3 regions of the Chryseobacterium sp. 2VB genome follow, and region 1 is predicted to be linked to each of the others. Evidence: riboswitches for the same ligand, from Rfam matches in the RefSeq annotation. Region 1 holds a riboswitch; each other region holds the start of a gene.
What was found. A riboswitch is a leader RNA that binds a small molecule or an ion and turns the genes downstream of it on or off. The one in region 1 is predicted to bind S-adenosylmethionine.
Positions count from the first base shown of each region.

Region 1 (3,283 bases):
GAGCTAAAGCTTATCTGGTGAACACAGGTTGGAATGGTACCGGAAAGAGAATTTCTCTGAAAGATACCAGAGCAATCATTGATGCCATCATTGACGGTTCTATTGATAATGCTCCTAAAACTCAGGTTCCGATCATGAACCTTGAAATTCCTACTGAATTACCAAATGTTTCTACAGGTATTTTAGATCCTAGAGATACCTATGAAAGTGCTTCAGAATGGGAAGAAAAAGCAAAAGATCTTGCTTCAAGATATATCAAGAATTTTGAGCAGTACTGTAATACTGAAGAAGGTAAGAAATTAGTTGCTTCAGGACCTCAATTGCAGGAACAGACTATCTAATAGTTACCAATCAACATACAAAAAGCCTCATCACTGATGAGGCTTTCTTATTAGTATTTTTTACAACTTTCAATCAATTCATTCTGTTCATCCAGTTTCAGGACTGTTGATTTGATTGATTCTTCAGTCAGATATTTTATAATCATAAAATGCTTTGAAGAAAAGTAAGACTTTCCGTCCAATATTTTATTTAAATACTTTGGAGTAGTGAAGGTCATCCAATATTTTGTTTTGTCAGAAAATTCAATGGTGACTTCTATTGCAGATTCAGTATCCTCTACTATTTCATCATCAATATGAATGGAAATAATTTCCGGTTCTTTCTCCAAGCAGAAATAAAACTTAGAATACCATCTGAGCTTTCCTTCATCATTCCAGATTCTTATATTTTCAGCATTTATTTCTTCAACGATATAAGATTTTCTTTTTGTTAATTGTCTGGAATTTACCCCAATGCTTTTACAGTAAATCTTATCCTTTATCTTCATAAATTATTTTTCATAATCATCTATGAAAATCTGTGAAATCCGTGGTTAAATAAAAAAGTATAAGTTATTTTAAACTTAATAAGGCCAACCGATACCCATCCATTCCAAAGCCTGATAAGACTGCATCCGTATTAGCTGCTGTTACAGATTTCTGTCTGAATTCCTCTCTTTTATAGATATTGCTGATATGAACTTCTACTTTAGGTTTTCTGATATTTTTTAAACAGTCTGCAATCGCATATGAATAGTGAGTGTAAGCCCCGGGATTGATCACTACTGCATCGAAGTCATCTTCCTGAAGCCTGTTGATAAGTTCTCCCTCAATATTAGACTGATAATATTTTAATTCATGAGTCTGAAACTCGGATTTTAAATTTTCCAAATAACTTTCCATAGAAACACTTCCATAGATTTCCGGTTCTCTTGTGCCCAACAGATTGAGGTTAGGGCCATTGATGATTAAAACTTTCATTCTATAAAATTAAAAAGTTTTTTTAATTAATTACATAAAAATTAAGTGATGCTGAATTTTTATTCCATTGAATTATTGATAATGATATTTGTCATGTGTGAAAAAATGATAACAGTCGCAACTCCTTATTGTAATGGGTTTTATTAAAATTTTATGTTAATTATTAAAATATTATCATGAAAAATAAATAAGTCTACTTGTTTTGTAGACTAAAAGTTTTTAGCTTTGCAACCATATTTCGATCGGCTTATAAAGAAAGATGGAGGGAACTGACCCTGTGAAGTCTTAACAACCTACCCTTAGGGCAAGGTGTTACATTCAGCCTTTTAAGGAAAAATAAGCATTTGGTTTATCGTATTTATCGATGCCCTTTGCTGACTTTTCTGCAAAGGGCAAAATTTTAATATATGGTAAATAAAATTGATTATGATTAGTAAAAATTTATTTAATTCTAAAGCCTGGATACCTTCGGTTGCTGCTTTTTTTCTTGGAGTCACCAGTGTAAGTGCACAGAATTCCAGGGCGAAAAAAGATAGTCTTCATGAAAAGGAGCTTGATGAAGTAGTTGTGGTAGCTTATGGAAAAGCAAAAAGAAACAGCTATACCGGTTCTGTAGCCACCATTTCCAGTGATAAAATCAATAACAGACCTGTAACCAATATTACCAAAGCATTGGAAGGGCAGGTTGCAGGGATTCAGACGACCAGTGCCTCAGGGCAGCCGGGTGCGGTTTCTACTATCAGAATCAGAGGAATCGGTTCTATCAGTGCTTCCAGTGATCCTTTATATGTAGTGGATGGAATTCCTTTTGACGGAAATATTAACTCTATCAGCCCAAGTGATATTGAATCCATCAGTGTTTTGAAAGACGCTACAGCAAGTGCTTTGTATGGCTCAAGAGGGGCAAACGGAATTATCATCATCACTACAAAATCAGGAAAAAAAGGAGACGCAAAAGTTAATTTTAATATCAGCCAGGGATTCTCAGGAAGAGCTGTCAAAGATTATGAACAGGTAAACACAGATCAGTACTTTCAATTATATTGGGAAGCATTACGAAACGGATATCAGTCTGGTAAAGTTTCTTCTCAGCAGGCCGCTCAGATGGCAACAGATAATCTTGTTTCTACCCTTGGGATCAATCCCTATGGAACTGCTTATCCAAAACCGGTAGGAACAGATGGAAAACTATTACCGGGAGCATCACCACTCTGGAATGACGACTGGAGAGATATTTTACAGAGAGTGGCCTCAAGAAACCAGATGGATCTTGATATCAGCGGAGGAAGTGAGAAAAGTAATTACTTCTTTTCCCTTGGTTATCTGGACGACAAAGGTATGGCCATTGAATCTGGTTTTAAAAGATATAATACCAGGCTGAAAATTAATTCCGAAGTTAAAAAATGGCTGAATGTTGGAGTAAATTTAAGCTATACGAACAGTATTCAGCAGGCGCCTACTTCTTCGGATTCAAAAGCGAGTAATATCATCAATGCGGCAAGATTCATTCCTTCATTCTATCCTTATTATGAAAGAAATGCAGACGGCACTTACGTTTTGGATGCCGACGGAAATCCGATCTATGATTTTGGAAAATACAGGCCTACGAATGCACTTCAGAACCAAAATGCGGCTGCAACGTTGCCATTGGACAAAAACGAAAATAAAGAAGATAACTTTTCAGGGAAAGGATTCATGGAATTCACTTTCTTGCCGGAGTTAAAATTCAAAACAAGCTTCTCTGTTGATCTGGTGAATTATAACGGACATTATTATTCAAATCCATTACTTGGGCAAGGTGCTGAAATTGGAGGTTCGGTGACGAAGACCAATACCAGAACACTTTCCTATACAACCAGCAATATTCTGACGTATGATAAAAAGTTTGGAAAGCATCACGTTAATGCATTAGCAGGTCATGAATTCTACAAATACGATTATCAGACGATTTCAGGAACGAGAAGTCAGTTTTCACTGCCTTA
Region 1 is NZ_SCNC01000003.1:3,059-6,341, reverse strand. Features, by position in the region: gene pckA (phosphoenolpyruvate carboxykinase (ATP)) at 1-341, shown strand, start outside; gene FFS26_RS04115 (hypothetical protein) at 392-829, opposite strand; gene FFS26_RS04110 (type II 3-dehydroquinate dehydratase) at 894-1,301, opposite strand; SAM riboswitch class I at 1,546-1,644, shown strand; gene FFS26_RS04105 (SusC/RagA family TonB-linked outer membrane protein) at 1,728-3,283, shown strand, end outside.

Region 2 (3,283 bases), on a different contig from region 1:
CTTTAATCTTTATTAAATAAGCATCTGCTGTGAAAGTAAGGCTTAATGCCGGAATCTTCCAGGTAATTCCTGTGCTGTAGGATTGTGAGGTTTCCTGCTTTAATTTTGGAATACCCAATGCCTGTGCAGCCTCAGAATTATTTCTGAAAGTACCTACTTGCGTTGTCTTCCCCTGCTGAATCAGCGTAGAAGTAGAACTGTAATAGATTTGTGCCAATGAAGGTGCTCTGAACCCCGTAGAGACAGCTCCTCTCCAGTTGAGATTGGAAGCCAGTTTTACATTGGTTGCCACCTTATAATTGAATGTAGATCCGAAATCTGAATAATTCTCATACCGTACAGCTCCTTCCAATAACCATCTGTCCGTAATTTCCAGTTCTGCATCAGCATAAGCTGCAATACTGTTTCTGTTTCCGGAAACTGCATTTTCAGGACTGAAGCCGGGGAAAACCTGAGCTCCTGCGGGTCTTACATTTCCAAAAAAATCGGTTACTTTTTCATTTTCAGGGGTTTTTGCCGTTACTACCCTGCCATAGATATCGTAAGAAGCATAAGAGTTTTCCTTTCCGGCATTTACTTTATAATTTTCGTGTCGGTATTCACCACCAAACGCAATGTTCAACCCTTTCAGAACATCATATTTCTTAGAGAAATCAAGGTTGACGGTATTTTGTGAGAATTCAGATCCTCCGGCATCAAAGGTTCTTGGAGAACTATCTGTAAGTGATGCATTAAAAGTATTGACAACACCAAAACCGAAAACATTTTTCCCGAATGTATTACTGAAATCCACATTCCAGCCCTCCCATTTTCCTTTAATTCCGGCTGCAAGGGAATAATCATTTACAGTGGCTTCAATCTGAGGCAGATATCCGTTGGGAGTAACTGCATTGATATTCCTTTCATTATTTGGAAGCCTGTAAAATCCTCCTGCATTACCAAGACGGTAACTGTAGCCACCAAATGAATAAACCTTCCAATCCTCATTTACAGGAATTTCAGAATTGAAGAAGAGCTGTCCGGACTGCAGTTTAGACTGCCCTGCTCTCAAACTGAAATCTTTTCTCTCCAATCCTCTGTAATTAAGCTCCTCAGAGGTAAAATCTTTACCCAATATTTTTTGAAGCTCAGAAATGCTGTTTGCCCCGGAAATCTGAGATTGAAAATCAGGTGCGAAATATCCAACCTTAGTTGCATACTGCTTAATGGTATTGATGATTTGCTGAGTATTGGAAGTATTGGTAATGTTTTTATACAAGCCGTCAATATTCACTCCATCCTGTAATGCCCGGTAATTAATGGCATTATAGGCGTTGAAAATATCTCCTTCCCTCACTCCTGCTCTGGAATAAGGATCACGGTATTGCGCAGAACCTGTAATGTTAAAAAATCCGGATTTCCCTACTTTAGCGCCATAATTAAGGTCTACAGAAACAGTCTGTCCGTCTACCCCTCCGGAGAAATTATTGGCAACAGGTGAAGCATATCCGCCTAAAAATACCTGTCCGGAAAATCCAAGCCTTTTTTTCAGTCCCAGGTTTATCACTCCCGCAATAGCATCAGAACCATACTGGGCAGCAGCTCCATCCCTTAAAACTTCTATTTTTTCCAATGCAAAAGCAGGAATAGCATTAAGGTCGGTTCCCACAGAACCTCTTCCCGGCGTAAGGGTAACATTAATCAGTGAAGACTGATACCTTCTTTTTCCGTTGAGTAAAACCAAAACCTGATCTGGTCCTAATCCCCTCAACAGTGCCGGATCCACAAAATCAGTTCCGTCATTTACAGTATGTGATGTGGATGAAAATGAAGGTACGATATAGTTTAAAGCCTGGCTGATATTATTCGTCGGGCTCTGTTTTAAAATTTTAGATATATTAATGATATCCACCGGAACAGGAGTATCCGTCAAAGATCTTCCGGAACCCCTTGATCCAAGGATGACCACATCTTCTATTTTCTTCGATTGTAAAGTGTCCGTCTGTGCGTAATAAAATGAAGAAATAAGCACGATAGAAGGAATAAAAATTCTTTTTTTGAAATTATGCATGTTTGTTGTGTACTTTTTTGTTGATGAAATTTGTTTTTTAAGCAATACAGATCCTGTAGCCCTAAATTGTAAGGTTACCATAGAATTCGAAATGTTTGTATTATTTTTTAGAAATAGAAAAGGCTAGAAACAACAACACATGCGCATGTAGAAATGGCATGAGAACATATCAGAGTAATGAAGGCTCACTTCATGATCTGAAGAATAAAAAATTACTGATGGAATGTGATTTCCCTTGTCTTTAAACATTTGATTTTAACTTTTAAAACAAAAATTCAAGATGGGAGTAATGATAGAAATGATAAACATTTTTTCCGGAAGATCCGGCTTATCGATTGTAGCACCTTGCTTGTTTTTGCAGGTTGCTATCCCATCTAGAGATTCTTGATAATTACCCGGCAAAGATATAATTATTTCCGAAATAAAAAAAATTTAGCCTAAATTTTCGATTTTCAACATTTTAGCGTAACAAATTATCTTTTTCAGCGTCTAACCGGATAACAGTAAAAACATTATGAAAAAAACAATTTTCGCTTTATCCTTATTAAGCTCTGTTCTTATTTTTTCTCAGGAAAAAAATAATAAACCTCAGGAAAAGCAAATTGAAGGCGTAGTCATTACCAAAACTAAAAAAGCCGTTGAACAAAAAGCAGACCGTACTATTTTTGACTTTTCTGAGCAGCCTCAGCTGAATAACGGAAATGTTCTGGAAGGAATAAAAAAACTTCCGGGACTTGTATCTACCGATATTGCCGGGATGATGTATCAGGGAAAAATGCTGGAAGTATATCTTAACGGAAGACCTCTGAACATCACTTCCAATGAATTGAACTCCTTCCTTGAAGGGATGCCGGCCAATTCCGTAGAAAGAATTGAAGTGATCACGCAACCAGGTGCTGAGTTTCCGGCAACTTCCGGAGGTGCCATCATGAATATCATTACCAACAAAAATGCAAATAAATATTTAACCGCTACTTATTCAGGAAATTATTCTTTCACAAATTATGACCAATACAGAAGCAGAACTACGAATTCCGTTAATTTAAATGCAAGAAATAAATATTTCGGATGGCAGCTGAATGTGGGGCAGAATTACCGTGAAAGTATGCTGAATGGCCAGCAGGATGAGCTTCTAACAAGCCATACCGATAGATACGCACGCGGATATTTTGCAAAATCCGGATTAACTTTTGATCTGGGACAGGACAGGTTATTATTGAACTACGATATTTA
Region 2 is NZ_SCNC01000006.1:99,749-103,031, forward strand. Features, by position in the region: gene FFS26_RS08130 (TonB-dependent receptor plug domain-containing protein) at 1-2,050, opposite strand, end outside; SAM-I-IV-variant riboswitch at 2,349-2,446, opposite strand; gene FFS26_RS08135 (TonB-dependent receptor domain-containing protein) at 2,565-3,283, shown strand, end outside.
Region 2: linked by a shared signal. The riboswitch ahead of FFS26_RS08130 (TonB-dependent receptor plug domain-containing protein) and the one ahead of FFS26_RS04105 (SusC/RagA family TonB-linked outer membrane protein) in region 1 are both predicted to bind S-adenosylmethionine.

Region 3 (3,283 bases), on a different contig from region 1:
GTTTCTGGAATACTTTTTCTAAGAATAATAAATCCGGCTTTCCGTTATTTTTTTCATCAATTTTAAAAACACGGAAACAAGACCATGCGTGCACCGGCGGATTCACATCACTCATATTCCACTCATAGGCAGGAAGCTGTCCGTTAGGATGCATATACCATTCTTTCGTAAGCAGCAAAAGCTGCCCTTTGGCAAACTCTGCATCGATGATGGAAAACGGAACACAGTGAAACGCCAGATCCCATGTGGCATACCATGGATACTCCCATTTATCGGGCATAGAAATAATATCCTTATTATGGAGATGATTCCATTCCGTATTTCTTACATATTCGTTGAAATTTCTTGGGGCTTCAAAGTTGGGATCACCTTTCAGCCATTTTCCGATATTATAATGATAAAACTGTTTGTTCCAGAGAAGTCCTGCAAAAGCCTGTCTCTGTACATTTCTCTCATCTTCGTTAACGGTATCGCTCTGAATTTCCTGATAAAACTCTTCAGCTTCAGCCTGCCGGGTATTGAAAATTTCATCAAAGTTTTCAAAAGGCTCATCGGCTTCATCCGGGCACAATCTGAATTCAAAAACCTTTGATTCTCCGGCTCCGATAAGCTCATCAATCAGAAAAGAAGCCTTTGTTCCTCTTTTTTCGGGATTTACCGTATCCGTTTGATGGATAATATAATTATTGATTCCGTCTTTGAAATAGGTGTTTTCAACTGCAGGAGCTCCGTAAAGCTTAGAAGTATTGGTTTCATTATCACAAAATACACTTTGTGCATTTGAATTTCTGGAATACAGCTTCTTTATCGAAATACTGTCGTGGGCAATATTGATACTTCCGTCATGAGAAGCATTAAGTTCTGCCTTATAGGTGTTGTATCCCCATTTCCAGTTATTTCTGAACCATGCTGTAGGTGCCACCACGATAGGTGCCTCATGCTGGCTTCGGTTACAGACTGTCACCCTGGCCAGAATATCATTGTGATCGGCTTTACAATATTCTATGAAAATATCAAAATATTCATCATTATCAAAAATCCCGGTGTCGAAAAGCTCATACTCAGGTTCCTTTTTGCTGCGTTTTCCATTTTCAGCAAGAATGTCATCATAAGGAAACTCATTGATCGGGTACTTGTACAGCATTTTCATATAGCTGTGGGTAGGCGTATTATCCAGGTAATAAAAGATTTCTTTGATGTCTTCCCCATGGTTTCCCTGAGGATTGCTCAGGCCAAAGAACCGTTCTTTTACCATTTTATCTTTCTTGTTCCAGAATGAAAAAGCAAAACATAAAAGCTGCTTTACATCGGAAATTCCGGCAATGCCTTCTTCACCCCAGCGGTAGGCATAGCTTTCGGCATTATTATGATTGGTGAAATTCCAGGCATTCCCGTTCGGGCTATAATCTTCACGTACATTTCCCCACTGCCGGTTGCTTACATAAGGTCCCCAGTTTTTCCATTTGGTATCTTGTAATCTATCTTTTTCGGCGGTCATATGGCATCATTTTTCAATACGAAGTTAGTTTTTTTGAGAAGTAATTCCAATTTTTTTCATCTGAACAATTATTAATATGGTCTTGGAATACTTGTATTTAAGGGCTTTTTTAAATATTAAAATAATTTTTTTTTGAAATTAAAAGAAAAGAACTACCTTTGCACCATTCGTTCATTCAAATATTGAAAATGTTATCAAGAAAGGTTGAGGGATTAGACCCTATGAAACCTTAGCAACCCTTTGCGCAAGCAAAGAAGGTGCTACGTTCTACCAAATAATTTTGGACAGATAACTCACTGAAGTTCTTTTTCAGCCATTTCCTGTGGCATTTTCAATTGTATTAAAATTTAATAGAATTGAAAACAGAACTAAACTATATTAATCTTACGTATCAAACTCATTCCCAAAAGGAATACCATATCCCGTTGAGCTATCAGCTCTTTGGGAAAGATCTGTTTACAGCCCCTGTTATCTTAATCAACCATGCTCTCACCGGAAACTCAAATGTATCCGGAGAAAAAGGCTGGTGGAAACAGCTGGTAGGGAAAAATCAGATTGTTGATACCGATCAGTATACCGTTCTGTGCTTCAATATACCAGGAAACGGATATGACGATTTTTTAATTGAAGATTATGAAGACTTTACTCCTTCAGATATCGCTGCGATATTTCTGAAAGGGCTTGAAGTTTTACAGATCAAAAATTTATATGCCATTATAGGAGGCTCTCTGGGAGGAGGTATTGCCTGGGAAATGCTTGCCCAGCAGCCGGATCTTGCTGAGATTTTTATTCCTATTGCCTGCGATTACAGAACGCACGACTGGCTTCATGCACAGTGTCTGGTTCAGAAATTTTTATTAAATGATAAGGAAGAACCATTACAGAAAGCAAGAATTCATGCCATGTTGTGCTACAGAACACCGCAGTCGCTCAATGACAGATTTCAAAACCAATATAACCAGGACAAACAACGCCTGGAATCAGAAGACTGGCTGGTTTATCATGGTAATGCGCTAAACGAAAGATTTAGTTTGAAAGCGTACAAACTGATGAATCATCTCTTAATGAATATAAATGCTGCTGATACAGCACTGGAGAACATTCAGGCACGAATGCACATGATCTCCGTAGATACAGACTTATTCTTCCCGGCTTCTGAAATCCGAATGTGTTTTGAAAACTTAAAAGAGAAAAATAAGGATGTTTCTTATCACGAGATCCAATCTATACACGGGCATGATGCCTTCCTAATGGAATATCAACAATTAAATAATATCATTAAAAACATTTTATAGAAGTAATGAAAAATGCTAACGAAATAAAATTTTTGAAGAACAGATCAATCGTCAAATTTGAAGGAGAAGATTTCCTGGGAGAAATCGGGATTGACGGACGAATTTTTAAAGCGCTTACTTTGGCGCGTATCAGTGTAGGAGTAATCTCTCAGCAGGCCATAGAAAACGGAATTTCTATTCTGGTTCATGAAAATGATGCAGAAAAAGCAGTTGCCTGTCTTATTGATGAATTTGAGGCAGAAAGAAAATCAGGAAAAGTTTCTCAGATTTATAGTATCAATAATGTTTCTGTGATTGGTTTTGTTGCAGAAGATTTCAATAAAGTTTTTGCTGAGCTGGCAAGAAATAATGTTTTCCCGTTACTTTTAAATCAGGTGGCAGGAGAAAACAGAGTCAATATCGTAGTGACCTCTTCGCAGGATGAAAAAACAAGAAATATCATAGAATCTGAAATTTTCAAAAAGCCAAAGACCGTTCATCTGGCCATTAT
Region 3 is NZ_SCNC01000009.1:152,716-155,998, forward strand. Features, by position in the region: gene FFS26_RS11065 (MGH1-like glycoside hydrolase domain-containing protein) at 1-1,498, opposite strand, end outside; SAM riboswitch class I at 1,687-1,793, shown strand; gene FFS26_RS11070 (alpha/beta fold hydrolase) at 1,855-2,793, shown strand; gene FFS26_RS11075 (ACT domain-containing protein) at 2,799-3,283, shown strand, end outside.
Region 3: linked by a shared signal. The riboswitch ahead of FFS26_RS11070 (alpha/beta fold hydrolase) and the one ahead of FFS26_RS04105 (SusC/RagA family TonB-linked outer membrane protein) in region 1 are both predicted to bind S-adenosylmethionine.